DNA from 2 places in the Blautia wexlerae DSM 19850 genome. Region 2 is predicted to be linked to the other one. Evidence: predicted binding sites of a transcription regulator. Region 2 holds the regulator's gene; the other holds the start of a gene.
The links. The regulator Rex, encoded in region 2, represses fermentation and respiration genes when NADH is low (regulators of the CRP and FNR family bind a similar motif). The targets are predictions, from matches to a motif close to ATTGTTAANTANTTAACAAT.
Positions count from the first base shown of each region.

Region 1: the regulator Rex is predicted to act here: its motif matches at 2,124-2,143, upstream of NQ550_RS06715 (iron-sulfur cluster assembly scaffold protein).

Region 1 covers NZ_CP102267.1:1,444,322-1,460,904, reverse strand. The annotation lists gene NQ550_RS06720 (GGGtGRT protein) at 227-1,237, opposite strand; gene NQ550_RS06715 (iron-sulfur cluster assembly scaffold protein) at 1,256-1,948, opposite strand; gene NQ550_RS06710 (TraX family protein) at 2,201-2,941, shown strand; gene NQ550_RS06705 (LbetaH domain-containing protein) at 3,118-3,786, opposite strand; gene NQ550_RS06700 (DNA topoisomerase) at 3,849-6,029, opposite strand; gene NQ550_RS06695 (formate/nitrite transporter family protein) at 6,031-6,786, opposite strand; gene selD (selenide, water dikinase SelD) at 7,036-8,073, opposite strand; gene NQ550_RS06685 (putative Se/S carrier protein) at 8,320-8,556, opposite strand; gene asd (aspartate-semialdehyde dehydrogenase) at 8,621-9,706, opposite strand; gene argH (argininosuccinate lyase) at 9,844-11,223, opposite strand; gene NQ550_RS06670 (epoxyqueuosine reductase QueH) at 11,384-11,998, opposite strand; gene NQ550_RS06665 (phosphatidylserine decarboxylase) at 12,068-12,982, opposite strand; gene NQ550_RS06660 (CDP-alcohol phosphatidyltransferase family protein) at 13,066-13,686, opposite strand; gene NQ550_RS06655 (lysylphosphatidylglycerol synthase transmembrane domain-containing protein) at 13,698-14,729, opposite strand; gene NQ550_RS06650 (ABC transporter ATP-binding protein) at 14,993-15,760, shown strand; gene NQ550_RS06645 (ABC transporter permease) at 15,753-16,544, shown strand.
Region 2 covers NZ_CP102267.1:2,941,461-2,958,043, forward strand. The annotation lists gene NQ550_RS13670 (bifunctional ADP-dependent NAD(P)H-hydrate dehydratase/NAD(P)H-hydrate epimerase) at 1-797, opposite strand, end outside; gene NQ550_RS13675 (redox-sensing transcriptional repressor Rex) at 887-1,534, opposite strand; gene NQ550_RS13680 (ABC-F family ATP-binding cassette domain-containing protein) at 1,795-3,705, shown strand; gene NQ550_RS13685 (NADP-dependent isocitrate dehydrogenase) at 3,822-5,030, opposite strand; gene NQ550_RS13690 (S8 family peptidase) at 5,146-5,991, opposite strand; gene NQ550_RS13695 (class I SAM-dependent methyltransferase) at 6,499-7,230, opposite strand; gene pap (polyphosphate:AMP phosphotransferase) at 7,251-8,729, opposite strand; gene NQ550_RS22890 (LbetaH domain-containing protein) at 8,910-9,239, opposite strand; gene NQ550_RS13710 (methylated-DNA--[protein]-cysteine S-methyltransferase) at 9,273-9,914, opposite strand; gene NQ550_RS13715 (transglutaminase domain-containing protein) at 10,174-11,196, opposite strand; gene NQ550_RS13720 (hypothetical protein) at 11,226-11,498, opposite strand; gene NQ550_RS13725 (IS66 family transposase) at 11,733-13,160, opposite strand; gene NQ550_RS13730 (hypothetical protein) at 13,278-13,406, opposite strand; gene NQ550_RS13735 (hypothetical protein) at 13,435-13,599, opposite strand; gene NQ550_RS13740 (class I SAM-dependent methyltransferase) at 13,589-13,963, opposite strand; gene NQ550_RS13745 (alcohol dehydrogenase) at 14,090-15,124, opposite strand; gene NQ550_RS13750 (ATP-binding cassette domain-containing protein) at 15,149-15,553, opposite strand; gene NQ550_RS13755 (ABC transporter permease) at 15,625-16,305, opposite strand.

The sequences.
Region 1 (16,583 bases), 1.5 Mb from region 2:
CCTTGTGGTTGCGGCATTTCTTTTCCTGTGATCGGCTCTTCTTTTTGTTTCCTTCGCTCTGTTGCCTACTTGTTACCTACCTGTTTGCCTATCTTGCCATTTTCAAGGCTTCTCACCGTGTCTCAAATTACTTTCTCATTTTTTGATCTAAACTAAGAAAAGTACCGCAGCCCTTGGAACTACGGTACTTTCTAGGTTTGTTGACTCTTTGATTAAAAAGGTTTGATTAGAACTTTCCAGCCTTAGCAGCTTCCTCAATGGAAACAGCTACTGCAACTGTCATACCAACCATCGGGTTGTTACCAGCGCCGATGAGACCCATCATCTCTACGTGAGCCGGTACAGAAGAAGAACCAGCGAACTGTGCATCAGAGTGCATACGTCCTAATGTATCTGTCATACCGTAGGAAGCTGGACCTGCTGCCATGTTGTCCGGGTGAAGTGTACGTCCTGTACCACCACCGGAAGCAACTGAGAAGTATTTCTTACCTGCTTCAAGACGTTCTTTCTTGTATGTACCTGCAACCGGATGCTGGAAACGTGTCGGGTTTGTGGAGTTACCTGTGATAGAAACGTCAACGTCTTCTTTCCACATGATAGCAACACCTTCCGGAACGCTGTTAGCGCCGTAGCAGTTAACTTTTGCACGAAGTCCTTCAGAGTATGCTTTTCTGAATACTTCTTTAACTTCGTTCTTGTATGGATCGTATTCTGTCTCTACATATGTAAAGCCGTTGATACGGGAAATGATCTGAGCAGCATCTTTTCCAAGACCGTTCAGGATAACACGTAATGGTTTCTGACGAACTTTGTTAGCTTTCTCAGCGATACCGATAGCACCTTCAGCTGCTGCGAAGGACTCATGTCCAGCCAGGAAGCAGAAGCACTCTGTTTCTTCTTCAAGAAGCATCTTGCCAAGGTTACCATGTCCAAGACCTACTTTACGTGTATCAGCAACGGATCCAGGAATACAGAATGCCTGAAGACCTTCTCCGATAGCTGCTGCTGCGTCTGCTGCTTTCTTACATCCTTTTTTGATTGCGATTGCAGCACCTACTGTATATGCCCAGCAAGCGTTCTCGAAACAGATTGGCTGAATGCCTTTGATCTGATCGTATACATTAAGACCTGCGTCTTTTGTGATTTTCTCAGCTTCTTCGATAGAAGCAATGCCATAGCTGTTTAAAACAGAATTGATCTTGTCAATTCGTCTCTCATATGATTCAAATAAAGCCATTTCCTGTTACCTCCTAAATTATTCTTTTCTTGGGTCGATAATTTTAACAGCGTCTGCAACACGGCCGTACTGACCTTTTGCTTTTTCCCATGCAGTATTCGGGTCATCGCCTTTTTTGATGAAATCAGTCATTTTTCCAAGGCTTACGAACTGATATCCGATGATCTCATCATCTGCATCAAGAGCAATACCTGTTACATAACCTTCTGCCATTTCAAGGTAACGAGGTCCTTTTTTCAGAGTTCCATACATTGTACCAACCTGAGAGCGAAGTCCTTTACCAAGGTCTTCAAGTCCAGCACCTACTGGAAGTCCTTCTTCTGAGAATGCAGACTGTGTACGTCCGTAAACGATCTGAAGGAAAAGTTCTCTCATAGCTGTGTTAATCGCATCACAAACTAAGTCAGTGTTCAGTGCCTCCATAACTGTAAGTCCCGGAAGAATCTCGGAAGCCATAGCTGCAGAGTGAGTCATACCTGAACATCCGATAGTCTCAACCAGTGCTTCCTGGATGATACCCTCTTTAACATTTAATGTAAGCTTGCAGGCACCCTGCTGTGGTGCACACCAGCCAACACCGTGTGTAAGACCGGAAATATCTTTGACTTCTTTTGCCTGTACCCATTTAGCTTCTTCTGGGATTGGAGCGGCGCCATGATGAACGCCCTGTGCAACTGGGCACATTTCTTCTACTTCGCGTGAATAAATCATTGTAAAACTCCTTTCAAGTATAGATTAACTTCATGTTGTTATACTCTCCGCTGTACAGAACTGCTGAATGAACTGCACAGGGTAAAACTCTGATGTCTGCTGAATGACTTCAGAGGAGTATGCCTAACAACCTAGTGTTATTTTCTCACAAAAGTGCTGATTCGTCCAGTCATAAATTGTAAAATTTTTAACCATCTTTGATTTTTTTGTGGTAAAATAGTTCTAATTTCTATTAATGAAGGGATTTCTATTATGACAACAAAGTTACCTGCTTCCTTTCTCCCTGCAAAATTTCAGGTTCTGAGCGGAAGCGCTTTAAAATTAATCGCTATCATCCTGATGCTGATTGACCATACAGGCTTAATGATCCTGTATAATTATCCTGCCACAACCGCAACCCTTTTCAGTTTCGGCGGCGTGGATTACAGCTGGTATCGGATTTTCCGGGATATCGGCAGGGCCGCTTTTCCAATTTTCTGTTTTCTGTTAGTGGAAGGATTTCTGCATACACATAACCGTAAGAAATATGGCCTGAATCTGTTTCTATTTGCATGTATCTCTGAGATCCCATGGAACTTCATGTTTACCAACACCTGGAGATATGAAAAACAGAATGTATTTTTCACCCTGTTTCTGGGATACCTGGCATTCTGTGCCCTGGAATACTTCTGGGATAATCAGAGAATGCAGCTTGTCTGCGTACTGGCACTGCTGACTGTCTCTGTGTTTCTGAAGGCAGATTACGGATGGCGGGGATTTGTATTCCTGCTGATCATGTACTGGTTCCGCAACGATAAAACCGCCCAGGCGATCATCGGAAGCTGCTGGCTTTACTATGAATGGAAAGCCTGCTTTGCTTTTCTTTCCATTAATATGTACAATGGTGAACGTGGATTTGTAAAAGGAAAATTTCTGAAATATGTTTTTTACTGGTTTTATCCGGTGCACATTACCATTCTGGTAATCCTGAGAAAACTTTTATTTCATATGTAATATCAGTTACAACAGATATCTTCCGTATCTGACAGACAAAAAATATAAAAGGGCAGGCTGTATGACTGAAATAATATCCTTCATACAACCTGCCTCTTCTATCCTTTGAATTATCTTCTAAAAATACCTTGTCAAACGGATATTCGCAATCCCCTTCGCTACTTGATTCGGTTAAATCATTTCTTTTCTGCAACTTCTGTTTTTGACTTATAAATGTGATTTGCAGGTACACAGCCTCTTACTGAGGAAAGTGGATAAATATTGCAGCAGCGTCCGATCACAGTTCCGGGATTTAATACAGAACCGCAGCCCACTTCTACGTTATCTCCAAGCATTGCGCCGAATTTCTTCAGACCTGTTTCAATCTTCTCGTCACCGTCTTTTACAACTACCAGTTTCTTGTCAGATTTTACATTGGAACAGATGGAACCTGCGCCCATATGGGATTTGTAGCCGAGAACTGCATCGCCTACATAATTGTAGTGCGGAACCTGTACCTTGTTGAAAAGTACCGCATTCTTTAATTCCGTAGAATTACCTACTACTGCACCCTCACCTATAATTGCTTTTCCGCGTATAAATGCACAGTGGCGTACTTCTGCTTCTTTACCTATGATGACCGGACCGTTGATGCAGGCTGTAGGTGCTACTTTGGCACTCTTGGCGATCCATACATCTTCTGACGGGTGGTCGTATTCTTCTTCACTTAAGGTCTGTCCCAGTTTCAGAATGAAATCTCCGATCTCCGGTAATACTTCCCATGGATATGTTTTTCCTTCAAATAAATCCTTTGCGATTGTTTCGTTCAGATCCAGAAGGTTTGCAATTGTAAAATCTTTTAACATAATATTTTCCTCTTTTCTCTCGCTATGATGACATGTTTTCTTTTATCTGTCACAAATACACACTACTTTGAAGCAGACGGCTTTCTGCAGGTACGTGATCGTCCCGCTGCGGACGTTGATCTGCCTGTTGTTTTCGCACTGTTTTTTTCAAATGAATCCTTATAATTCACTGCTGCAACATCAAAGAACTGTCTCAGATATGGCTGGATATTGCTGTCCTCCACCTGTCTGGTGCGAAGGCGCACAAAATGTTCCAGCTTATCCATATATTCCTGTTCTGTAATACTGCCCTCTGCCACATAATTCAGTCCTTTTTCCCAGCTTGCAGTCAGTTCCGGGTTCAGAAGCTGTCTGATGGAGCAGTTTACCACATCAAAGATCATCTCTCCAAGAAGGGTTGGAGTGATCACCTGGGTTTTCTTATTGAGTGCCAGATATTTGATATTGCACAGTTTCTTAAGAATTTCCGCTCTGGTGGCACTGGTTCCGATTCCGCAGCTTTTAATCTGGGCACGAAGCTCTTCGTCCTCGATCAGCTGACCTGCATTCTCCATTGCAAGAATCATAGAACCGGAATTATAACGCTTTGGCGGCGATGTCTCGCCCTCTTTGATACTCAGGCTGTCCACAGAGAGTATATCACCTTTTTTCAGGTTCTGCAATGCGGCAAGAAGTCTGGTATCACATGCCATATCCTCAGCCGAATCATCAGCTTTGTTCCCGCCGTTTTTTCCTGTATCCGGATCTTCCTCTTCACTTCCCTCATTGCCGGCTGCGCCGGCTCTGTTCACACTGCTCATGGCATCTGCTGCTTTTCGCTTCGCAAAAGAATTTGTGGCAACTTTTAAGTACCCTTCATCCAGCAGTACTTTAAATGAAGAAAAGAAGCTTTCATTCTGAATTTTTGTCACAAGACTGATCTTCTGATATACTGCAGGAGGATAAAAAATACATACAAACCTTCTGACAATGGTCTCATATACACGCTGCGCAGTAAGAGAAACACTTCTCAATGCGTTTAAGCCCTGGCCTGTGGGTACGATTGCATAATGGTCTGTGATCTGCTTATCATTAACATATCTGGTCTTTGCCAGATTTTTGTAATTTCCCTGTTCAATAATGTGCTGTGCGATCTCTGCTGTATGTTCATAATTACGCAGCCCGGAGATATTCTTATAAATCTCCTTTGCTGCCGCAGTAGACAACACACGGGCATCTGTTCTGGGATAAGTGACCAGTTTCTTTTCATACAGTTCCTGTACGATTTTTAATGTCTCATCCGGGCTGATCTTGAACAGCTTGGAGCACACATTCTGAAGCTCCGCCAGGTTAAATAAAAGCGGCGGATTCCTGTTCTCTTTTTTCCGCTCGATTTTCTCTACTGTACATTGCAGTGGCTGACTCACAGACAGCTCCTGTATCAGTTTTTCAGCATAGGCTTTCTCTTTAAATCCGTTCTCTTTATACAGATAAGGAGTCTGGAAATAGCTGCTGCCTTCCACAGCTCTCCACTCTCCCTCAAAGTTTTCTCCCTCAAGGGCAATGCTGCTGAGTACGCGGTAAAACGGAGTTTTCACAAATGCACGGATCTCGCGCTCTCTTCGCACTACCATTCCAAGTACACAGGTCATAACCCGTCCTACGGAAATGGCCTGATATTTCGTATTTAAATAATTTGACACACTGTTTCCATAACGCAGTGTCAGTACACGGGAAAAATTAATTCCCATGAGATAGTCTTCTTTTGCTCGAAGATAGGCTGAAGCAGAAAGATTGTCATATGCTGACAGATCCTTTGCCTCTCTGATTCCTCTCATGATCTCTTCTTCTGTCTGAGAGTCAATCCAGACTCTCTTTTCTTTTTTTCCATGAACACCTGCCATCTGTGCCACCAGACGGTAGATGTATTCTCCCTCGCGTCCGGAGTCGGTACACACGTAAATGGTGTCCACATCCTCACGGTTAAGCAGTCCTTTGACAATCTCAAACTGCTTCTGCACTCCGGGGATCACTTCATATTTAAATTCGCGCGGCAAAAAAGGCAGGGTATCTAAACTCCACCTTTTATATTTGATATCATATTTTTCCGGGTAGCTCATGGTGACCAGGTGTCCCACACACCAGGTCACCACGCTGTCCTGAGATTCCAGGTAGCCATCCCGTCTTTGTCCGTTGATTTTCAAAGCTTTTGCGAATTCCTGCGCCACACTGGGCTTTTCGGCTATGTATAAAGCTTTTGACATATTATTTATCTGCACTCATCTTTCTGAGCGGCCATGCCAGCAACAGGGCACCGCCCACCATATTTCCTAAAGTTACTACTACCATGCTCTTTACCATGGCTCCAAGGGATAATCCAGGTACCAGGCAGTATGCGGTAACAAAGATTCCCATATTTGCGATGCAGTGCTCAAATCCGCTTACAACGAATCCTGAGATACACATAACGATCATCAGGAATCTTCCTGCATCACTCTTTAATTTCATACCACAAAGCACGCCAAGACAGACGAAGAAGTTACAGAGCACTGCTCTGAAGAACATCTGTCCGAGCGGAATACTCAGTTTATTTCCAATGAATCCCGCAAAATAGTCTGCTGTTCCGGATGCTCCTGCACCTACAAACAACAATGCTAAAATTGCACATCCGACAAAGTTTCCAAGGTAGCTTACGCCCCATACCTTACCGGCCTCTTTCCAGCTTACCTGTTTATCATAGGCTCCGAACGCCATTACCATATTATTTCCTGTAAAAAGCTCGCCGCCTACGAAGCTGATCAGAAGCACTGCAATGGAGAATACTAATGCCCCCACAAATTTTCCCCATTCAGGCATGGTCTTGGAGAATACGTTTCCAACTACATTACTGTAGATCATAGCCACATCAATAAAAAATCCCGCCATGACCGCACGTATAAAGTACTTGAAAAAATTGGTATTCACCAGGTTACTCTTGGCTTTCGCCGCGTTTGACACTTTCTGTACATCTTCGTAATTCATAACTACACCTCCGCAATGTATTTTATTGAGAACATTATATCACCTGAATATCTGTTTCACAACCGAAATCGTCAAACAATTCAAGAATATTCATCAGATTTGTAATTATGTTCCATTATATTCGAAGATTTTTATAGCAATTCCATATACTAATGCAATCGAGACAGTTCGGCAGAATACAAAGGACAAGAAAGATATCTGCAGACATGCTGACGCAGGAGAAAATGTCTGAAAGTAAAGCTGATTTTTTTATTCAAATACAACTGCTTTATCCTGCAATTCTGTTACATATCCGATAACACCGCCGAAGATATCCATACCTGCAAGCTCTTCTGCAAGGGCATCGGCTTCTTCTGCCGGTACTGCAAGCAGAAGTCCGCCGGATGTCTGCGGATCAAATACCAGATCCTCCATCCAGAGTTCCTTAATCTCACTTCGTACTTCATCGCCTGCGAAGTCACGATTTCTGTATGCACCTTCAGGAATCAGCCCCATCTGTGCATACTCTTCAACACCCTCAATGATCGGAAGTTTCTCAGACTGGATCACCAGGGTTTTCCGGCTGCCTTTTGCCATTTCCAGACTGTGACCTGCAAGACTGAATCCTGTTACGTCGGTGCAGCTGTGGATCGTGTATTTAGATGCAATCTCTGCTGCATATTTGTTCAGCTTCGCCATGATTTTCTGAACTCTCTCAATTTCTTCCTGAGACGCCATTTCTGCCTTAATGGCAGTGTTAAGGATTCCACAGCCCAGCGGTTTGGTAAGAATAAGGATGTCTCCTTCTTCTGCGCCGTAATTTTTCCACATTTTGTCCGGATGCACATAACCAGTTACACAGAGTCCGTATTTCGGTTCTTTATCATTGATAGTATGCCCGCCTGCAAGGACTGCTCCGGCTTCCATGACCTTATCTGCACCGCCGCGCAGAATCTGCTCCAGTACTTCCGGACCAAGGCAGTTTGGAAATGCTACCACATTTAATGCCAGTTTCGGAACACCGCCCATTGCATAGACATCACTCAGTGCATTGGCTGCTGCGATCTGCCCGTACATATACGGATCATCCACTACTGGCGGAAAAAAGTCTACTGTATGGATCATTGCCAGTTCATCATTAATCTTGTATACTGCTGCATCATCTGATGTCTCCGGACCTACCAGAAGCATCGGATCTGTAAATTTCGGAAGTTTGCCTACTACCTGTGCCAGAACCTTCGGGCCAATCTTAGCACCGCATCCGGCTGCACTGGCAAGCTGTGTAAGACGCACTTCATTTTTTTTCATTTCATTTCCCATAAGTCAGTTCACCCCAATTGATCTCCATATTCAGAATCTCCTCGTAACTGTTCAATACTTTCGTTACTGTAAACGGAGTGAACAGTAACGTACTTTCACAGCCGACAGACTGCCGAATAGTTACATATCTTCTATAACAAGAGATTCAGTGCTATCATTGTATCATGTTTTCACATATCCGTCAAAATGTGAACCGTTTACCATATATCAGGTGTTCCTATAAATCTTTCCATTTTACGCAAGAATCCTATAAATCTTTTCATATTCCAGATCCTGTTCCTTCATATAGGAAGCTGTTTCTTCTTCGTTCTGTTCCCCACATTTCCACGCAAGGCCGCAGGAAGCTGATATTTCTCTTGGCACAGGGATCAGTCTGCCTGTAAATTTGTTTTTCTTACATTCCCTTTCCATGGCAATTGCCTGAGTGGTAGTTTCAAAAGTCACCACTGTTGTCAGAACTTTTTCTTTCATAATCCGTCGTGTCCTCATAAAAAGAGGCACCGTTACCGGCACCTCTTTTATTATTTTCTATAAATTATTTCGCCTGGATATATCCTTTTGCTTTTAAGGTTTCAGCACAGAGAACTGCTCCGCCTGCTGCACCTCTGACTGTATTGTGGGAAAGTCCTACGAATTTCCAGTCATATACGGTGTCTTCACGAAGACGTCCTACAGATACGCCCATGCCATGTTCGAAGTTTACATCCTCTGTAACCTGCGGACGGTTGTCCTCTTCCAGATACTGGATGAACTGCTTCGGAGCACTTGGAAGTTCTAATTCCTGTGGAAGTCCCTTGAACTCTACTAATGCTTTGATAAGCTGCTCCTTAGTAGGGTTCTTACGGAATTTAACGAATACAGCTGCTGTATGTCCGTTCAGTACCGGTACACGGATACACTGGCATGTGATAACCGGTTCTGTAGCAGGTTTGATTACACCGTCTTCTACTTTACCCCAGATTCTTAATGGCTCTTTCTCGCTCTTCTCTTCCTCGCCACCGATGTATGGGATGATGTTTCCAACCATTTCCGGCCAGTCCTTAAATGTCTTACCTGCTCCGGAGATTGCCTGATATGTAGTAGCAACTACTTCATATGGCTCGAACTCTTTCCATGCAGTTAATACAGGAGCATAACTCTGGATAGAACAGTTTGGTTTAACAGCGATAAATCCGCGTGTTGTTCCAAGACGTTTCTTCTGGGATTCGATTACATCGAAGTGTTCCGGATTGATTTCCGGCACTACCATCGGTACATCCGGTGTCCATCTGTGAGCACTGTTGTTGGAAACAACCGGTGTCTCTGTCTTAGCATATTCTTCTTCGATCTTCTTGATCTCTTCTTTTGACATATCTACAGCAGAGAATACGAAATCAACTGTTGCAGCAACCTTCTCTACTTCGTTTACGTTCATAACAACAAGATTCTTGACACCCTCCGGCATTGGAGTATCCATTTTCCATCTTCCGCCAACTGCCTCTTCGTATGTCTTTCCTGCACTTCTCGGACTTGCAGCTACAGTTACAACTTCAAACCATGGATGATTCTCAAGCAGAGAGATAAATCTCTGACCTACCATACCTGTAGCACCTAAAATACCGACTCTAAGCTTTTCACTCATAATATCTTTCTCCTCTTTATCTTCTGCCCGCGTCTCTACCCTTTCGCGGACATTTTTATCCAGGTGTCCTTATATTGCGTACATCTGTCTTTCTTGTACATACTATAACAAACCAAAATAAATTGCAAGCATTTTTTTTAATTTTCTTCCAGATATTTTTTGTTCTCAGCGATCACTTTCTCCATCACGTCAGGTCCCGGTGCACCGATGGTCATACGTTTTTCCACACAGGTTTTCATACTGATTGCTTCGTAAATATCGTTCTCGAATACCGGGCTGATGGCTTTATATTCTTCAAGAGGAAGTTCATCCAGAGAAATCCCTTTATCAATACAGGTAAGCACCAGACGGCCTACAATGCCGTGTGCATCGCGGAAAGGTACTCCATGATTTACCAGATAATCGGCTGCATCTGTAGCATTTGTAAAGCCATTCTTTGCACTTGCTTCCATATTCTGTTTGTTGAACTGCATAGTAGAGATCATGCCTGTAAAGAGGGCAAGACATCCTTTTACAGTGTCAATGGCATCAAATGTAAGTTCTTTGTCTTCCTGCATATCTTTGTTGTATGCAAGAGGGATTCCCTTCATGGTTGTAAGGATAGATGTTAATGCTCCGTATACACGACCTGTTTTTCCTCTTACAAGTTCTGCGATATCCGGGTTCTTTTTCTGAGGCATGATACTGCTGCCTGTGCTGTAGGCATCGTCTATCTCTACGAAGCGGTATTCATTGGAGTTCCACATAATGATTTCTTCGCAGAAACGGCTCATGTGCATCATAATTGTGGAGAATGCGGACAGAAGCTCAATCACATAGTCTCTGTCTGATACAGAGTCCATGCTGTTTCTGGTCGGGCCGTCGAAACCGAGAAGCTGTGCTGTATATTCTCTGTCAAGTGGGTAGGTGGTTCCTGCCAGTGCACCTGCACCCAGAGGGCAGGTGTTCATTCTCTTACGGATATCTGCAAGTCTGCTTCTGTCACGTACAAACATTTCAAAGTATGCACCTACGTGGTGAGCCAGTGTGACCGGCTGCGCTTTCTGGAGGTGTGTGAAGCCTGGCATGTATGTGTGGACATTCTCTTCCATGATCTTCTGAAGTGCTTCGAGAAGTTTCTTTACCAGTTCGTCTGTCTCGTCAATCTCATCTCTTACATAGAGTTTCATGTCAAGGGCTACCTGGTCGTTACGGCTTCTTCCTGTGTGAAGTTTCTTGCCTGCATCACCGATTCTGTCGATAAGGTTTGCTTCTACAAAGCTGTGGATATCTTCATATTCGGATGTGATCTCGAGTTTGCCGGATCTTACATCTGCAAGGATTCCGTCAAGACCTGCTTCGATCTGATCTTTTTCTTCTGCTGTCAGGATTCCCTGTCTGGCGAGCATTGCTACGTGTGCTTTGCTGCCTCTGATGTCCTGCTCATAGAATTTCTGGTCAAAAGAGATGGATGCATTGAAGTTATATACAAGTTTGTCTGTTTCTTTTGTGAAACGTCCGCCCCAAAGCTGTGCCATTGTGTTATTCCTCGTTTCTTCTTTATTTTTGGTATTATTGCTTTTACGTGTTAGTGTAACATATTTTTTCAGTATTGCAAAGTAGTTAGTTTGGAATCATTCAAAAGGTACGTGAAGAAAAAGAAGGTGTGTTGAGGCTTAGTTTCGGAACCCTGTAATTCTAAGGCATTCGGGAATAGACGCAACCGCAGTAGTTCTGACGGTAGAGGTCGTATTCGTGGGATAGTTCGATGGAACGTTTGTAGCCGTTTTTTTTCTTGAAGTCGGATGGGAGGTGTTGGACGTGGTAGATTTCTGCCAGTTCTTCACCGATTTCGTTGATCTTGGCTGCGTTTTTCAGAGGGCTGATGGAAAGGGTGGTGGTAAAATAGTCATAGCCGCCCTCTTCTGCCAGTTTTGCTGCTTCTTCCATGCGGAGACGGTAGCATTTGAAGCAGCGTTCGCCACCTTCGGGTACGTCTTCGAGGCCTTTTGCCATCTGGAAGAATTCCTGCGGGTCGTAGTGACCCTCTATCAGTTTGACAGGGTGTTCAAATTCCATGGAGTTTACAAGACGGGTAATTTCATGGACTCGTTTGCGATATTCTTCTTCCGGGTAGATGTTTGGGTTGTAGTAGAATACTGTGATGTTGAAATATTTCGACAGGTATTCCAGTACGTAACTGCTGCAGGGTGCACAGCAGCTGTGGAGAAACAGGCTTGGGATCTTGTTATCTTTTTGCGCCTGATCTATAAGTTTTTCCAGTTCTTTCTGATAGTTTCGTTTATTCAACAGTATTATTATATCCTTTCTGCATCTTCACAAATGCTTTTTATTATCTTTTAATAAAATGCGAATACCTGTTCAGGTATTCTCTATTGTGCCTTCGTAATGATTCTTTGTATTTTTTAACTTCCTGCACTCTCCTATTCGTTCGCCCATTTTTACGATAGTCTCATATCCCTCTTCTGTATTCTCGATCAGATCATAGTCAATACGGACTTTTCCCGGCTGGATGAGGAGGATTATTGTGGAACCTCCGAATTCGAAGTTGCCTTTTTCCTGGCCTTTCTTTACTGTGGCAGGATTTTTATGGAGATTTGTGATTTTTCCTACCATCATGGCGCCTACTTCCATCATGAGGATGGTTCCGAATTGTTTTGTTTTCAGCAGAGTGTATTCTCTGGCGTTTTCTTTGTAGATGGGATATACATCGTTTGCTGCAGGATTCACTGTGTGGAAAACGCCGGGCAGAGTTACATTCGCGGATTTTCTTCCATCTGCCACATAGCAGTAATGATGATAGTCATCTACTGTCAGTCTGAAAATCAACGCATAGCCGCCTGTGTATCTCTCAGCAATTGCCTTATTCTTCAGAAGCTGTCCTGCTGTATATTCTGTATCTTTGATGCTGAAACGTGAGTCTGAGCTGATCCTGTGTACGGAAAGTTTTCCGTCACAGGGGCTGATCAGGATGTTTTCGCGCATATCGATCGGGCGTTCTTCTTTTCGGATGCGCCTTATAAAGAAGTCATTCCATGAAGAGAAGTTCTGTTTTTCGTAAATGCTCAGGTCAATCTTGTTGTTTTTTACAAAATCCGGTACAAATCTGGCAGAAAGTCTGGTGTTAAGCAGGACTCCCGCTGCCTTTGACACGAAAGGTCTGATCAGGAGTTTCAGGCAGAGTCTGCCACCCCGGTCATTATATAAATGCCGTAGGAATTTATCCTGCTCATTCTCTTCAATCGTGATATTTCCTTTTCTGTCAATATACTTCATTCGTATCTTCCCTCCATAAAAGTATAACCGCAGCCTCCCCATTTCCCGGGAACCGCTGCGGCCAGTCAACAGTTATATTTATTTTATATCAAACGGAACATCTTCGCAAGTGCAAGTGCCACGACTGCAACCAGCAGGATACGTACCGGATTCTGAGGTTTTTTTACCTTGATATCCAGAATAAAAAGCAGTCCCACGATAATCACTGCAATATGTATCACGATCAGGAAATAGAGTCCGCAATATCTTCTCATCAGATAAAGGAACGGCAGGATGATCGCCATGGATGTGATCGGAAGCCCCTGATAATACTGTCTGTTCTCAGAAGTCTCATTCTGTCTCTTTGTTTCTGAAACATTAAAATATGCAAGGCGGATGACAGATGCCACACTGTAAAAAATAAGCGCCCCAATCCCCGCCGGTGTATTCACACCCAGACAGTAACAGATCATTACCGGAAAAATACCAAAGCAGACCACATCACATAAGGAATCGATCTGAATCCCGAAATTCTTCTCATCATCCGTACGGTTCTTCTTTGTTCTGGCTATCTTTCCGTCAAACATATCACACAGTCCGGAAAGTGCCAGACAGAAAATCGCAACCTTAAAATCCCCCTCCAGAGCCCTGCTAATTCCAAATACGGAAATTCCCAGGCTTATATAAGTCAATATTACCGTATAATCATAAATTCCTAAAAACATATTTTCTCCCCCTACTTTTCTTCTTGTTCTTTTCTTCCTATTATGAAATACGCCACGCAGGTCATCACTGCACTGATAAGCATCTGTGCATAATAGGAAATTCCTCTGCTGAGCAGCATTGCAGGAAGTAATGCTTCTCCGAAAACCGGTGCAAACATCACCAGATAAAGAGACTCACTGATTCCCATTCCTCCGGGTAAAGGCAGCATATCAACAGAGACAGATATGACAGACTGCAAAATCGTAAGGGTTATGATGGAATATCCATGAAATCCCAGCGAACGGTATACCCAGTATGTAACTGTAAATAACAAAATCCTCTGCGCCATAGTGATCAGTAACACTTTCAGGATCACCAGCTTGTGACTTGCCCAGAAAGCCGCAGTTTCATGATACTGATCCATAGACGCTTCCAGTTTCTCAAGCCGGGTTGCCTTTGGCTTAAGGAAACGGAAATGTTCAATAAGTTTCAGTCCTTTTACCATAATCCACTTCGCCAATCCAGGGGCAAATACAAGGATCATCATGAAAGTAACACAGAAAATATTCAGGCCTACGCCCAAGTAAAACACCCACATGTACTGACCAAGATATCCTTCCAGAAAGCCTCTGCCAAAAATCCAGATTACAATTCCGATCACTACCAGAACCGCTTTATAAGTAATCGTGACAATCATCAGGACCAGCGTAGTGACAGGAATCGGAAGTTTGTCCTTTTTCATAAAATAAATCTGCATTGGCTGTCCGCCGGATGCAGACGGTGTGATACAGCTGAAAAAGAATCCCACAAAAGAATACAGAGCACAATGCCCCATCTTTACTTTTGCTCCGAGAGTCCGCATCATATAGAAGATAATTACAGACTCGCCAAGTATGAACAGTACCACACAAACCACGCTGATCAGTAAGTAAACCGGATCTGCCTGCCGTACTGTATGAATAATCTCTCCCAGATCCTCTCCCTTAAATACCATATATACGGTAATGGAAAATATAAGGATCAGAAAAATGGTGTTAAATATTGCTTTCTTTTTGTTTCTCATTTGCTTACACTTTCTTATACAGTTTTTTACAGCATTCGTCTGATTTCTATACCCGATTCATGCATGTCGCAGTGTCTGATATATGTATATTTCTGATATGAAACACATAGTAAACAGTAACGTATTCCTTACAGAACATTTGCCCTCAAATACTATAGCAGCAAAAATACTATAGTTCATCTATTATATCATACCCTGACATTTCTGCATATCATAAATTATGAAAATATTCGTTACTATTCACCGAATATGGAGGTATCTGTATGAAACCACTGCTGGATATTACAGATGTCAGTCTCTCCTACCACAGTTTATCAGGGGAAACCCCTGCCCTTTCTCATATATCCTTTCAACTGATGCCAGGTGAATTTCTCGCCATCGTCGGGCCGTCAGGCTGTGGAAAGTCCACGCTGCTGAATCTGATCTGTGGTCTGCTCCGGCCGGAACAGGGACAGATTCTTCTGGACGGCACGCCGGTAACTTCCGGTGACTGCCGTATCGGATATATGCTGCAAAAGGATCATCTGCTGGAGTGGCGGACAATTTATAAAAATGTTCTTCTCGGACTGGAAATCCGCAGGGAACTCACTGCCGAAAAACTTGCTTATGTAAATCAGCTTCTCTCAGATTACGGTTTGGACAAATTCCGCTCTGCACATCCGTCCGAATTGTCCGGAGGAATGCGCCAGAGAGCTGCACTGATCCGTACTCTGGCATTAAAGCCGGAACTTCTTCTGCTGGATGAACCGTTCTCTGCACTCGACTCTCAAACCAGACTCAGCGTAAGTGATGATATCGGCAAAATCCTGCGTCAGGAAAAAAAGACTGCAATTCTTGTCACCCATGATATTTCAGAAGCGATCAGCATGGCAGACCGGGTTATCATTCTTTCTCCAAGGCCTGCCATTATTCGTAAGATTGTGCCAATTTGTTTTGATCTGGAGAACCGTACTCCTATGGCTTCCAGAAATGCGCCTGAATTTAAATCTTATTTCAATCTTATCTGGAAGGAGCTAAATCATGATGTCTGAAATCTCATATCATCAGCAACAGTATATCCGACATCAGAAAAGAGAAAAGAAACTTGTTCTTTTTTTGCGGATATTTATTCTTCTTTTCTTTCTGGTGTTGTGGGAAATCTCCGCCAGGACCGGGCTGATCGATTCTTTTATCTTCAGCAGTCCGGTAATGATCTGGCACAGCTTCTGCAGTATGTGCAGAGACGGCTCTATTTTTCCCCATCTCTCTGTTACAATTACGGAAACACTGGTCAGTTTTCTGTTCGTTGTTGTTCTGGGTGCAGGGATGGCAGTTCTGCTGTGGACCTGTCCCAGACTTGCGAAGATCACAGAGCCTTATCTCGTAGTACTGAACAGCCTTCCGAAATCTGCTCTGGCACCTTTGCTTATTGTATGGCTTGGTGCCAACGAACGGACGATTATTGTCTGCGGTATGTCGGTTGCTATCTTTGGTTCGATTTTGAATCTGTATACAGGTTTTGGCGAAGCTGACCCGGAAAAACTGAAGCTGATTGAGACGCTGGGCGGTGGGAAGAAAGAAAAGCTTATGAAGATTATTCTTCCGTCTTCTGTGCCGTTACTGCTCAGTGTTATGAAAGTTAATATTGGTCTGTGTCTGGTTGGTGTTATCATAGGCGAATTTATCGGTGCCAGAAAAGGGCTTGGCTACCTGATCATCTATTCCAGCCAGACCTTTAAGCTTACCTGGGTACTGATGTCCATTATCATTCTGTGCATCATCGCTATTATCCTGTACGGACTCCTCGGACTGATTGAAAAACGCGCACGCAGATAGTTGTTAATTTTTAACCGCTATTTTTTATAACGAAACGGT
Region 2 (16,583 bases):
GAGCTTTTCAGAGCAGCTGCTGCACTCAGATATGCAGCTCCGCACATTCCTTCGCTGCCAGCTATAAGAAGAACCTTACCGAAGGTTCCTTTATTTCCATAGGGAACTCTCTCCGGAAGCATTTTCAAATCTTCACGTTCCAGATGATGCATACAGATTTTCTTTCCGGGTATGGAATAGATTCCGATATCCGTAACAACGATCTCACCGCCATACATGCGTCCGGGATAAAAACACAGCCCTCTTTTGCGAAAAGCAAAGGTAACCGTAAGATCTGCCCGGAATGCAATCCCCTTCTCAAATCCGGTATCTGAGTCAATCCCGGATGGAATATCCACAGCTACTTTATACGCAGATGCCCGGTTCATTGTACTGATAAGCTCTGCATATTTTCCCTCTACAGGTCTGCTCAGTCCAACCCCAAAGATGGCATCTACTATAGTAGTATATTCATCCAGATCCAGGTTATGCACCCGGGGCACCTGATAATATTCTGCTGTTTTAAGCTGTCCGGCAGTTTCAGCAGTCATTTTCTCTTCCTTACCCGCAATATAATACCAGGTTCTGACTCCTCTCAACTGAAGCAGTCTGGCAATCGCCAATCCGTCTCCGCCATTGTTGCCGGTTCCGCAGACCACAAGGATTTTCTCTTTTTCTTTATTCTTTAATCTCTGTACAATCTCCTCAACCGTCTTTAATGCCGCCCTCTCCATAAGTACCGGAGACGATATCCCGGCTTTCTGAATCGTATTATGATCCAGTTCTTTCATCTCAACAGCAGTTACAATCTCTCTCATCTGTTCACCTCCTGTTTACAATAACACATTTACATACAAGAGAAAAGCTGTGATCAGATGACCACAGCCTTGTGTTTCACAGTTATCCCTTACATACCTTCATGTTCCTTTCTGTACTCACTCAGGTTATAGGACAAAGTCATAAGACTCTCTGAAAGATGTACGTTCTCTACCATTACATCCTCCGGGGCATCCAGATCAATATGTGCAAAATTCCAGATTGCCTTAATTCCATTATCAATTAAAATCTTTGCCATCTCTTTGGCTTTGTTTTTAGGAAGAGTCAGGATCGCGATCTCAACCTCATTCTCCTTCAGAAACAAAGGAAGATCGCTCAACATCTGAATCTCAATTCCACGAACTGCAATCCCCTCAAGTACAGGATTGACGTCAAAAATACCAACCAGCTTAAATCCGCGCTTTTCAAAATCCACATAATTGGCCAATGCCTGTCCCAGATTACCGGCACCCAGAATAATCATCGGATGTACAGTATCCAGCCCAAGGATCTTACCGATTTCTGTATACAAATAGCGTACATTATAGCCGTAACCCTGCTGACCAAAACCACCGAAATTATTTAAGTCCTGACGAATCTGGGAAGCCGTCACATGCATCTTCTTGCTAAGATCATTTGAAGATATACGCTCTACATTCTCCTCCATCAATTCACCGAGGTAGCGGTAGTACCGCGGCAGACGCTTGATTACCGCTTTCGAAATTTCCTTAGCTTCCACAAATTTTCCCTCCTTAGCTTATCTATGTCAATTATACCCAGATGTTATTTTATTGTCAAATTAAATTTGTACTTTTTGACCAAATATTTCTGTATTTTTTTATCAATTTCATTCTGAAAAATTCCCCGGAATATCATATTTTCTTCCATGCATCCATCCGGTGCTTTCTTTTCTCTGGACAAAATCTCTTAAAATGCTTTCAAAAACAGGCATTTTCGATTATAATAGTACGCGGACAAATTACAAACGGAGGAATTCCTATGATTTTATCATGTCAGAATATCTGTAAATCCTTTGGCGAAAAAATCATTCTCAAGGATGCCAGTTTCCATATAGAAGACCGCGAAAAGGCAGCTCTCATCGGCAATAACGGTGCAGGCAAGACGACTCTGCTGCGAATCATTATGCATGAGCTCTCCCCGGATTCAGGAAACGTGGTACTTGCCAAAGATAAAAATATCGGCTACCTTGCCCAGTATCAGGACATTCATGGCCATCATACCATTTACGAAGAACTGATTTCCACCAAACAGCACATTATTGATATGGAGAACCGTCTGCGCTCTCTGGAACAGGAAATGAAAACCACCACCGGAGATGCTCTGGACAGCCTGATGAATACTTACACAAGACTGAGTCACCAGTTTGAACTGGAAAATGGTTACGCTTACAAAAGTGAGATCATGGGTGTATTAAAAGGTCTTGGTTTCACAGAAGAAGATTTCGAACGCCAGATAGAAACTCTTTCAGGCGGCCAGAAAACCCGCGTAGCTCTGGGTAAACTGCTTCTTGCCAGCCCTGACATTCTTCTTCTGGATGAGCCTACCAACCATCTGGATATGGAGAGTATTTCCTGGCTGGAAACCTATCTTCTGAATTACCCGGGTGCTGTATTTATCGTATCCCACGACCGTTACTTTCTTGACAAAGTCGTAACAAAAGTTGTGGAAATCGAAGCAGGAAATATGCGTATGTACAGTGGCAACTATTCTGCCTATGCCCTGAAAAAAGCCCAGCTGCGTGACGCCCAGTACAAAGCCTACCTGAACCAGCAGCGGGATATCAAACATCAGGAAGCAGTCATTGCCAAGCTGAAATCCTTTAACCGCGAGAAATCCATCAAACGTGCGGAAAGCCGCGAGAAAATGCTGGATAAAGTCCAGCGCATTGATAAACCACAGGAGATTCAGAATCAGATGCGCATTTCCCTGGAACCAAGATTTGTCAGCGGAAATGATGTCCTTACTGTGGAAAGTCTTTCCAAATCTTTTCCCGGACAGACACTTTTCAGTGACATCTCCTTTGAGATCAAACGTGGAGAACGTGTAGCCCTGATTGGCAATAACGGCACAGGCAAAACCACCATGTTAAAGATCATCAATGGGCTGATTGATGCAGACAGCGGCAGATTTACTCTTGGTTCCAAGGTACAGATTGGCTACTATGACCAGGAACACCATGTTCTTCATATGGAGAAAACTATTTTTGAGGAAATCTCAGATGCTTATCCCACACTTACGGAAACAGAAATTCGAAATATGCTGGCAGCATTCCTTTTCACAGGGGATGATGTATTCAAACTGATCTCCGCTCTGTCCGGCGGAGAAAGAGGTCGTGTTTCCCTCGCCAAGCTGATGCTGTCCGAAGCAAACTTTCTGATCCTCGATGAGCCCACCAACCATCTGGATATCGCTTCAAAAGAGATTCTTGAAGAGGCATTGAACAGTTACACTGGAACAGTATTCTATGTTTCCCACGACCGTTACTTCATCAACCAGACAGCTACCCGGATCCTGGATCTGACCAATCAGGCAATTGTAAATTATATCGGAGATTACGACTATTATCTGGAGAAAAAAGAAGAGCTGACGGAAAAATATGCTCCGGCTGCCGCTCAGGCTGTGACAGAAGCAAAGCAGGCTTCTGATAACAAGCTTTCCTGGCAACAGCAGAAAGAAGAACAGGCCCGCCAGCGAAAACGAGAGAATGAACTAAAAAAAGTAGAAGCCCGCATTGAAGAACTTGAAACCAGAGATAAAGAGATCGACGAAACCATGATTCTCCCGGATATCTGCACAAATGTGGCAGAATGTGCGAAACTCAGCAAAGAGAAAGCCGCCATTACCGAAGAATTAGAAGGATTATATGAAAAATGGGAAGAACTTGCATAATGCAGGTTCTTCCCATTTTCGCAGTTTATAACTTTTTACAGGTTTCTCCGCTGCAGTGTGATCCTGCCCGGAGAACTTTATAATGTTATAGAAACATTACCGGATAATTTCTGAAATTATAAAATTTCATCCAGTCTCTCTCTGATGGCAAGGATGAAATCTTTGCTGTTCAGTACTGTCACATCCTCAAGAGAAGTGATCAGCGCAAGGTCTTTTGTCATCTTACCGCTTTCAATCGTCTCCAGAGTCGCCTTCTCCAGTTTATCAGCAAATTCCATCAATTCTTTATTGCCGTCCAGCTCACCTCTTTTTCTCAGAGCTCCAGTCCATGCAAAAATAGTTGCTACAGAGTTAGTAGATGTCTCCTCACCTTTCAGATAGCGATAATAATGTCTCTGTACAGTTCCATGAGCAGCTTCATATTCGTAATATCCCTGTGGAGATACCAGTACAGATGTCATCATAGCCAGAGAACCAAATGCTGAAGAAACCATATCGCTCATAACATCTCCATCATAGTTCTTGCAGGCCCAGATAAATCCGCCTTCAGCCTTCATGACACGAGCTACGATATCATCGATCAGGCTGTAGAAATATTCAATGCCTGCTGCTTCGAATTTCTCCTTAAACTCATCTTCATAAATAGTTGCAAAGATTTCCTTAAAACGTCCGTCATAAATCTTGGAGATCGTATCCTTGCCGCCAAGCCACAGGTTCTGTTTTGTATCCAGTGCATAATTAAAACAGCATCTTGCAAAACTTGTGATAGAATCATCCAGATTGTGCATACCCTGAAGCACACCCGGTCCCTCATAATGATGGATCAGCTCTTTTCTCTGCTGTCCGTCTGCACCTTCAAATACCAGATAAGCATCTCCGGGACCGTCAATATACATCTCTGTGTTCTTATACACATCACCATAGGCATGACGTGCGATGGTGATCGGTTTCTTCCAGTTCTTAACACATGGTTCAATACCCTTCACTACGATTGGGGCACGAAAAACAGTTCCGTCGAGAATTGCACGAATCGTTCCGTTAGGACTCTTGTACATTTTCTTTAAGGTATACTCTTCCATTCTTGCCTTATTAGGAGTGATAGTTGCACATTTCACTGCTACGCCGTACTTCTTTGTAGCCTCTGCTGCATCAACAGTTACCTGATCATCCGTTTCATTTCTGTATTCCAGACCAAGGTCATAATACTCAGTGTTCAAATCAATATACGGAAGAAGAAGTTCATCTTTGATTATTTTCCAGAGAATTCTGGTCATCTCATCTCCATCCATCTCCACAAGTGGTGTCTGCATCTGAATTTTTTTCATGTTAATCCTCCTCTTTGGCTCTCATCCAGTTAACTATCATGATAGCCGAAAACAGACCGTTCGTCAATGCTTTTATACACTAAAGCAATATTTTGCCAAATAAAATGATTACTGATCACAGTTCCATAAAGCGTTCCAGATCCAGTTCTCCCCATCCCTGCTGATTCTTTGGCAATCCCATATCCCTGGCACTTTCTTTCAATTTCATCTTGATCTGAACATTAGTCAGCTCCGGATTCTTCTCAAGCATCAATGCTGCTGCCCCTGCAACCAGAGGTGTAGACATAGAAGTACCACTCTTCACTCCATATCCGTTATCTGCTCCCGGTGCACAGGCAAGAACATGATTCCCGGGTGCAACCAGATCCGGTTTACAAACACACTCAAATGTAGGTCCCCTGCCTGATATGGCAGTCCGTCCTGTAAGCAGATCGCTGGAGCCTACTGTGATAATCTTCCGGCTGCTTCCCGGTGCTGTCACACTTCCTGCCTTCGGTCCCTGATTTCCTGCCGCAGCCACTACCACCAGACCTGCATCCCAAAGTTGTTCCACACCTGCGATCAGAACTCTGTGATCTTCTGCTCTCCTACAGGTTGTTCCCACCGAGATATTCACTACACGTATCCCATAATATCTCTTATTCTCCAGGATCCAGCGAAAAGCCTGTAAAACATCTTCTTTCCTGCCATTTCCCGTTCTGTCGAGCACCTTCAGAACTATCAGGCTACACCCGGGGGCAATTCCTCTGATCCGTCCTTCCGAAGCCCTTCCGTCACCGCCAATGATCCCACATACATGGGTTCCATGAGAATTATCATCATAAGGTCTGATACGATGTCCGATGAAATCTTGAAACGCAAGTATTCTCCCTGTAAAATCTATATGAGGAAAAATCCCGGTATCCAGAACACACACACCCACGTGCTTTCCTGTATATCCGGAATCATCTGAATTCTTCATAAAAAATCCTCCGAATCATCTGGATAATGAAATCTTACCGCAACTGTTCATCAGGTCGCTACAAAGACAATGAACATTTGCGTCTTACTTTAAATTATTCGGAAGATTATATTTTTGTGTCCGACAGTTTCTCCTGTCATATCTCCGTTTTTCTGTAAATAAAATGTATAAAGCTTCCATGATATGCAGATACTTCTGATATGCAAAACAACAGGCATATACAGAATCTGTTACAGAAATCCCGAAAATATCCTTATAGCAATTTCATAAAATAACTGTAACCATCTGCATAATATTAAGGAGACAAATTATGACTGCATTATTATTGATACTGGTATTTTTACTCTTTCAGACCTTCGTCCTGCTCTGCTGTGTAGCTGCCGGAAATGACGCTGCCTCCCAGGAAATCTCCGATCAGGAACAAATGGAATTTATCCGGGAATGGAAAAAAATACATTGCAGCAGCCCTCAAAAATAAAGGGCTGCTGCAATGTGCTGATAAACCTTCTACATCACATAACAGTCATATCGTATTGCTTTTCCTTTTAATATATAAGAAGGCTCTCTTCCATCAAGACAGACGCTCTTAAGAGGACGTTTTACGATAATTCTGGAAGGTCCGGCTTTGATAGCTGCATCAAAAAGATCTTTTTCCTCAGAACATGGAGGTTCAAGTTTCTGGATCAGCTGAAGTTTTTTATTTATCAGACCGGATTTCTGTCTCTTCGGGAACATGGGATCAAGATAGATCACATCTACCGGATCCATAAGTTTCTCCATACATGACACACTGTCACCCTCCACCAGTTTCATTCTGGAAGCAATGTCTTTTAATACGGGATGCTTTCTGGCACGCCGGAGCGCATCCTTCAAAAGTGCGGCGATCACCGGATTCTGTTCGTATAATGTCACCTCATAGCCATATGCTGCAAGAAGGAAACCATCCTCCCCCATACCTGCAGTGGCATCAATTGCTTTCAGATGTTCTCCCTCTGTTTTGACCGCACGTACCAGCATTTCATGGGAAAGTCTTCCGTTTGTGACTCTGTGCAGCATTCCTTCAAAATCTCCCTGATATGTCAGGCCATAACCGGTAAGTGATACGCCCCGGGAGTCAAACATTACTGTCAGATGTTCTCCCGGTTTGTCCATAATCGGAACATTGTTCTTTCTGGCAAAAGATTCTGCCATTTCTCTTTGCCCGCCCTTACCCAGGCAGACTGTTATCTTATCATTCATTTACACATTTCCCGCAAAATTTAATTTTCTTTTAATGCTTTTTCTATTTCAGAGATCACAATTCTGAGTGCTTTGATACGGGCATATTTCTTGTCAACAGATTCCAGTACATGCCATGGTGCAAAGGAAGTGTTTGTCTTCTGAAGCATCTCATTTACGGCCACTTCATAGGCATCCCATTTCTCTCTGTTTCTCCAGTCCTCATCTGTGATCTTCCATTGTTTCTCCGGATTATTCTGTCTCTCCTGAAAACGCTCCAGCTGTGTATCCTTATCGATCTGTACCCAGAATTTAATAATGACTGCACCCCAGTCTTTAAGTTCTTTCTCAAACTCATTCATTTCGTTGTAGGCACGTTTCCAGTCATTTTCACTGCAAAATCCCTCCAGACGTTCTACCATAACTCTGCCATACCAGGTTCTGTCAAAAATAGCGATATGCCCATTTTTCGGAAGTCTTGTCCAGAAACGCCATAAATAATGTCTGGCCTTCTCATGTGGTTCCGGACTTGCAATTGGATGTACTTCATAGCCCCGGGGATCCAGAGCTTCTGTAATACGTTTGATGTTACCTCCTTTGCCTGCCGCATCCCAGCCTTCATACGTGATGATCACAGGAATACGTCTCCTGTACAGTTTATTATGGAGTTCCCCCAGTTTACTCTGGAGCTGTTTCAGTTCTCCCCTGTACTCCTCGTCATCCATTGTTTTATCTCTCAGATCAATATCCGACAGACGGGGAATCTGCTCCAGAGGGAATACATTCTGCAAAATCGGAACGGAATGTGCCTGATTCTGCATGGCAACTTCAATATTGCTTACCATAGTCTCCAGCACCTGAAGTTCCGCCCATTTTCTGTCACTGGCATCTATGATGTACCATGGTGCAGAGGAAACATTCGTGTCAGACAGATACTGAGAAAATATTTTTGCACATTTTTTGTAATGTTCATTCTGCCATTTATCAAAGTCTGACACACGCCATCTGGTGTCTTTATGATCCAGAAGTAATTTTTCACGCCGCTTCTGTTCATCCCTGTCAATCTGCATAAAGAATTTCAGCACCAGATAACCATTATCTGTAAGCTGTCGCTCAAAACGGCGGATGCTGTCAATCCGCTGTGTATAACCTTCGCCTTCAATCTCGCCCGACAGACAGTCTTTACAAGTCTGCTCCATCCAGCCGGAATCCAGAAATGTAAATTTTCCGGCTTCCGGAATCTGTTTAAAATAACGATACAGAAATGGATATCTCAGTTCTTCTGCTGTGGGAGCTGACATAGTGGCAACCTTAAAGAAACGCGGATCAATATTCTTAATGACTTTTCCGATCGTACTTCCCTTGCCGGAAGATCCCCAGCCTTCAAAGAGTACGATTACCGGGATCTTATGTTCCTTGATTTTCATCTGAAAATCATAGAGCTGACTTCTTGCTGTCTGCAGACGGATTTTGATTTCCTCTTTTTCCGGCATATGTGCCGGAGTCCATGTTGTAAGCATAACATTGATCCTCCTTTTATTTTTCTTCGTAACTGTTCAATACTCTCACAATCAGAGACTGTTGAATAGTTACCCTTTTCATTAATAGAATATCTCAAATTCAACTGAAATAATCATAACATGAAATCTGTTTATCGTAAAGCAGGTGTATGATATCACTACTGAATTGTTTTAACTGCATTATTTTATGGGATTACTATGGATTTTTTCTAAAGCCACAATATTTTCAGAATATTCTTCCCAGGTGAGATTTCGTTTGATCCTGGCCGGACTGCCCATTACCAGAGAACCATCCGGTATCACAGTATTCTTGGTAACCAGGCTTCCTGCACCTATAATACAGTCCTTTGCCAGGCAGATCCGGAAAGATTTGCCCGCCCCCAGCTGATGAGCATTACAAAATTCCTGTCTGGTAAAAGACAGCTTCTTCTTTTTATAATAAAAATGATCATATCGGATTTCAGAATTTCCGTAATCCTTTCTCAGGCCGTTATCAAAAGCAGCATTCAAATGATAATAAGGTAATCATCCGTATCTGTTTTCTCACAGTTTATCATCTCTTTGCGTCAATCCATATTTTTTTAAATCCACCGTTCCATTGACAACCTCAATTCCATCTGCTTCCAGTAGCTTTTTCTGTACATCTTTACCGCCGAAGGCAAAAGCCCCTGACAGTTCTCCTCTGAAATTCACTACCCGATAACAGGGAATATGCCCCGGATCCGGATTCTTATGGAGGGCATTCCCTACCGCTCTCGACATTCTCGGATTCCCTGCCATTTCGGCAACCTGACCATAAGTTGCAACGCATCCTTTCGGAATTTGCTTCACTGCCTCATAAATCTTCTTTGTCGGGCTGTATGTTACGAGATCATAGCTTTCGGATATCATTCTTTTAATATCTTTATCCGGTACCGTCCCATTTAGAATAATGGTATTCCAATGTTCCTTATTCTGATGATAACCAGCCTGTACAGATTCATAGGCACTTCGCCAAAAATCACGCCACTCCGGATCTGCTTTTACATTCAGATTAACATAACCGTTTCGTTCATAGATCCATAAAAAAATTTTTTTGTTTTCCCTCGCTCTTACCACTTGCCAGTTCTGATCACGGAAAGGTCTTTCCGTATATGTATTCTGAAATGATAAACCGAATTCCAACGCTGCTTCTCGTGTAATCATGCAATTTTGATTCATTTATTTCACCCTTATTCCCTGAAATTATTTCTGACATCTTCATAATCTCTTGGAAGTCCCTCAAACAAAATTATTGCCTTATCATACTGTTCCTCTTCCATACATGATATAGCTTTCCTATACTGTTCCTGCTTCCTGATTTCTTTTAATTCCCTGTCCCACATCTCGGCTGTTTTCTCACTCTGATCACATTCTTTTAAAAAGCTCTATCCTCACACGGAAAAAGTTAAGCTGTTTATTACATCTATTTTTCCCCTTCATTCGCTTCCTCTATTGTCACACTCTCCTGTACCTGCATATCCGTATACTGAACACGAATAACTGCCTGCGGCCAGTTTATGCTGACCATTGCTGTTTTGTCTTTCTCATCTCCTGCTTTCCGGATAAGCTCCAGCAATTCCTTCAATACTTCCTTTGTCAGATAACCGCCTCTCCAGTGAAAAATAAGTACCCTGCCTTTCTTCGCCGCCTGCAAAGAACGTTTATACACATCCTCTTTCTTAGTAAAAGAAAGCTTCTTCTCCTTATAGTAAAAGTGCTCATGATCACCGCAGTGAGGCGCCGGCGCAATAAGAGGCTCATGATCCCTGAAAATCTGTGAATCATCCAGATTGAAATAATCATAGCGGATTTCAGAAGTTTCACGATCTTTTCCCAGGGTATTATCAAAGGTCGCATCCAGATGATAATATGTACCTCCTATTTTTACAATATTCCATGTGTGGCGATACTTAATTCCCTTCTCAGGATTATTTCCACAGATTGCAATCACACACCAGACTCCCAGTGCATCTAACAAAACCTTTACTGCTTTTGCAATTCCCTCACAAACACCAACGCCTTGCCCCAACGGTCCGATAATTTCATGGGAATATGATTTTTTCAGTTTATCATAGCGGATATTTTCACAGATAAAATCATGCACATACTTCTCTTTCTCCCATTCAGACAGCTTCTGAGCCGGGCGAATCAGCTTCTCAACTCTGGCAGTCATAGCCTTTTGATGTTCGCAAATCTTCTTTTTATCAAAAAGATACTCTGGAATAAAAATCAGATTCGGAGAGTCTTTATAATACCGGTATTTATAACTGCTCACCCAAAATATCTCCGGATGATCCAGACGCATCTGAAAAAATACATTATAAAGTTCTTCTCCCTCTAATGCCGGAATCTGAAATTCATCCGCCAGGTTTTTCACACCGCTAAGAATGCTGTGATATGCAGCCTGCTGCGCCTTATTCATATGGTTGTAATAATATTGCTCCATTGTTATCTTATCTCCAAGTTCTTCGTCACTTATAATCCCTTCCGGTACATTTCACTGATCACTGCCTGCGCATGTTCAGATTCCTTTTTCTCTATTATCTGCGCCCGATCACTTAAAATCGCCAGCATCTCATCTACCAGATCTTCGATTTTAGGATTTGTATACCGATATAAATAACCCAGCATTCTGGTTGCAGTATAATCTGTATTCATATTTTTATATGCAATCTCAGCACAAAGCTCCTTCGGATAGCCCTTGCTGAGCAAAACCCTGTATAGTTCTTCTGTTCTTTCTGATGCCATGTTTTTTGCCTTTCTTATCATGTTTCTGTGTCACCAGCCATCTGATTTACTTCATCAAAAATCATATGATATAGCTATGTTTTTTCTCATAGTAACATACTTCAACTGATATTCGCAATCAGAACATGGAGCTTATTTGATATGGAAAAAAGATTGTGTTACTGTTCAAGGGCTAACTGGACTTAAGAAAACCGATGGTGTAAACTGAAAAACAGTTAAAGCCATCGGTTTTCTTTATCCAAATATCCTGGACACTCTGTCAAATATATTTTCTGGTTCTTCTAAGCGCATCAAAACAAGCATGCTCATGCATTGGCAGAGGTAATCGATGCTCTCGAAACTTCTGAATGTCACGGCCTGCGCCTGTTTCCGCTTATAATTCCTTAGAAGCCTTTCTGCTTCATTATTAGTGGCAGGTACCCGGAGATCATGCAGGAACAGCAGATGGTTCTGCATATATTTCTCTATTCTCAGAAATAAATTATACCCGTCTCTATAGTAATCGTTTGCCGGAACATTTTCATATTCCTTCCGGGCGGTCTCCAGTATCTTACGGTATCTTTCTTCGAATTCAGAGACCTTACAGGGATCCAGTTCCTCAGACGGCTGTAATCCATTCCGGAAATGGATCATTTCCTGTACCAGTGAATGCATATCTTTATTCCAGGTACGGTCCGGCTCATTATCCATGCTACCTTTCAGATAGCGCAGCACATGGGCAAGGCATTCCTGATGATCCGTTCCATAATTATAAAAGGTCCGGTCATGATCGTGTACAAGGATCCCCTGGTAATCTTCAGTGACCGTGTCCTTTACCCCTTCATGCCCTTTTTTCTCACGGGCAAAATACAGGGCTTTTCCGTCCGGCGTTGCGCAGACATATATCTGGCAGCCCTTTCCGTTTTCCCTGCCATTTGTACAGTCTGTATGCATGACAGGGGAAAGCAGCATATCTGCATAAGCAGCCCTGCGCTCAGCTTCCGTTTTTAAGGCAAACTCCCTGCTGAGTCTGCTCACCATTCCTTTTGAGATATTCAGTTTTCCACCGGTCAGGCCTGACAGAAACTGTCTGCTCTTATCGATCGATGTACAGCAGTCATTGTTAAGAAGAAACAGAAATGCCCGGATGCTGCCGTCATAATTCACATCATCAATGACTCCGGCCGGAAATGGAGCATGAACGCGTTCTCCCGTCTGACTGCTATAATAAACATCTGCATGATATTCTGTTACATCCAGGAGCATGCGGATGCCTACCCGTTGTTTTATGATCGTTTTTGATGTCTTTTTAAAAGAATTGTCTTCCAGGACTATTTCCGGAGGCGGGAGAAGGATTGCCGGCCGGGTCGGCTCCTGTTTTTTGCGGCAGTGTCCCTTATGGCCTGGCTGGCCTCCGGGTTTCCTTCCGGTCTTTTCCCTGCTGTTCGTGATCTTTTTCTTCCGGAGTGTTTTGGAAGAAGGGATAGAAGAATTTTCATAATCACGGTTTATCTGTGCACGGAGTTTCAGATTTTTTCCCTGTTCTTCTTCCAGCCTGACTGCTGTTTCATAAAACTGGTGCTGGAGTTCTTTTACCTTATCCAGTGCATCATCCCTCTGTTTTTCTGCTTTCAGGGCGCGCTTTTCCATCTCCTGGAGCTCCTGTTTCGTTTTCTTCTGCATTTTTTCAAACTCCAGAAGCATATCTTCCAGTACCTGGAACCAGTAATTACGGACACGTATCGTTTCCTTATGGGCATCCGCCGCTTCTTTCTGCAGTTCCAGGATCCTGGATCCATATTACCTGCATTCCTTCTGATGAAGCTCTTTCAGCCGGACATATCTTTCTCCGGATTCCAGTTCTTTATTTCTGGTCTGTGCAGCTTTCAGGCGGCACAGGAGTGTAATACGGTCATAAGCATCAGGCATACTTTTTCCCCCGGCATAGTTTTATCTGTCAGACGCCGCTGATAATATCTGTGATCTTTGAAATATGGTCTTCCAGAAATTCGATCATTTCTTTCTGCTTCTGGATAAACTCTTCCTGGATCTCAATCTGCTTGAGATAACCGTCAAGAAGTTCATCACGTTTTCTAAGTTCTTCTCTTAAATCAATGTTCATAAGCCGTCCTCTCTTTCCTGACAAAAGTATAGCAGAAACACAGGAAAAAAGCGAACTGCCGGAAACTTATCATATGTTCTCCGCCTTCTAAGAACGTGGCAGTTTTATACTCACTGAGTTTTGCTGTTTCATTTGCAAATTGAATACCCACTTTTGAGGCATCAATCCCCAGAACCTTATGTGTAGAAATATCTCCGGTTCCGCATCCAAAATCCAGGACATTTGTTGTTTTTTCCGCAAATAGTTTTAAAGCTTCATCAAACATGGTTTCCACTTTCAAATCTAACTTTCTTAAATCTACAGGTGTACATTCTTTAAAAACCTGATTCCACATTTCTATTTCCTGTTCATATGCTTTATTCAAGACTTCGTCATCTCCTCATTACTTAATTCCTTTTTTCAAAAAAGAAACTGCTCCAGATATTTTTTTCACAGACCTGCTCATTTCATCTACAGCAATCCTGCTAGTACATCGTTTTCGAAACACGCTCTAACACTCTACCGCTACTTTGATCACACCATCTCTCTTATTTTCAAAAAGTTCATATGCTTCTTCGATTCTGCTAAGCGGATAGGTATGTGTGATAAGTGGTTCTGTATTAATCTTACCTTCTGCGATCAGTTTCAGGGTTTCCTCACAATCACATCCATCCACTCCACCTGTTTTGAATGTGAGATTTTTTCCATACATATCCGGAAGTGGCAGTACCTGAGCCTTATCATAAAGTGCAACCACTGTCACAGTTGCATTTGGTCTTGCACATTCCCATGCCAGACGAAATGTAGATTCCGCTCCCGCAACCTCAAGAACTACATCAGCTCCACCGTGATCACTATGGTCCTGGACAAAATCAAAGCATTCCTCCGGCGAGACAGTAAGAACCTCCGGATAATGTTCATTAATAAAATGAATTCTGTTTTCATCTTTTTCACACATAATAATACACTTTGGATTTTTCAGCATAACACTTAGCAAAGTGCAAATCCCTGTAGGACCAGCTCCAATAATCAGCACAATATCCTCCTCTGTGATCTCAGAAATACGTGCAGCCCAATAGCCAGTGGCAAGAACATCTCCTACCAGCAAAGCCTGTCTGTCAGTAACTCCTTCCGGAATTTTGTTCAGTCCCTGGTCAGCAAACGGAACTCTTACATATTCTGCCTGACCACCATCTATACGACAGCCAAGAGCCCATCCGCCATTCTCATCTGTACAGTTATTTACATAACCTTTTTTACAGAAAAAACATTCACCACAAAAGGTTTCTACATTTACAGTCACACGATCCCCTGGTTTTACATGAGTTACAGCACTTCCAACTGATTCAACAATACCTACCATCTCATGTCCCACAGTTATACCAGGAACTGCACGGGGAACACTTCCGTGTTTAATGTGCAGATCACTTGAGCAGATACTTGCAAGCGTTACCTTTACAACTGCATCTCGTTCATGCGTAAGTACTGGTTTTGGTTTTTCCATTAATTCAAATTTTCCCTTTGAAACATATGTATAAGTCTGCATTATTTTATCCCATCACTTTCCGGATTATTTTATCAGATGATCCTTCATAAATTTTAATGTTTTGTCTGCCTTTAGCCAAACTGCTTCCTGTTCTTCATGGGTAACAAAGATCAATGTCTTTCCCTCGGTCTTTTTTAAAATATAATCAATTGTTTCTGTGCATACCAGTCTTATATTGGAAGCAGCACTCAGATTTTCGCACAGGCGATCTTCCTGAAATACTGCACTGATCTTCCTGTCACTTATCACTTCTATTTTTCCCTTATCCGGAATATCCAGCCCCAGAAGAAGCCGTATCAGTGTAGTTTTTCCACATCCGGATCTTCCTCTTATACAAGTGGTTTTCCCTTCTGGAAAAACGCAACACAAATCTCTCAGTATCTGCTGCTCTCCGTATGCTTTACTGACATGATCTACCTTTATATCCATATCTTTTCTCCACCTGTAACAAACCTCACAAATAACGCATTTAAGAAAATTACCATAAATCAAAATCTCCGTTATTTATGTTCTATCATATAAACTACTCTGCTTACAATTCCAAGAAAACACTTTTCAAATACAAAACTTATCACAATAATCACAATCGTCCATGCAAAAAGATCAGGAGTATTCAGATATATTTTTGCATTATACAGTTTCTCACCAATAGAACCTGAGGGTACTCCGATAACCTCTGCTGCCACTCCTGCTTTCCAGCACATCCCAAGTGAAAGCCTGCATGCAGAGAGAAAATAAGGTAGTACCTGCGATACATAAATATATCTGATCTTTCTTCCGGGATTCACCTGAAATACTTTTGCCATTTCCAGTATCTTACTGTCAGTCTGCCGTATTCCCTCAAGGATATTCGTATATATCACAGGCAGAACCATAAGAAAAGAAATAAAAACTGACAGATTTCTGGACGGTATCCATATCAGGCACAAAATGATAAAAGACGCCACAGGTGTAGATTTGACCACCGCAATTACAGGTGCTATCAGGATTTCCACTGTTTTTGACCAATATGCCAACACTGCCAGAAAGATTCCCAAAAACATAGCCAAAAGAAATCCTGTCACAATACGCACAAAACTAAATCCAACAGACTGCCAGAAATTCCCGGTAAAACTCAGTTCAAAAAGCTTTCGGACAACAGAAACAGGAGATGCTAGAAGAATCTCCTGTCCCAGATACATACTTGCAAACTGCCAGATTGTAATCCAGAAAAACACTGCCACTATGCGGATTCCTGTATAGCATCCTTTCTTTATTTAAGAATTCAAGAAGTATTTAAGTTCATTAAATATTTTATCACACAATGAAAAAATATTTAATGAAAACTTTGATATTTACCAATAATTTTTCTATTCTTTTCATAACCTGACGGCATATTTTGTTGCTTTTCCATACTGATTATTCTATAATATATAATATCTGTTTGCAATTTTTTGTTGTTTTTTCTGAAACAGCAAAA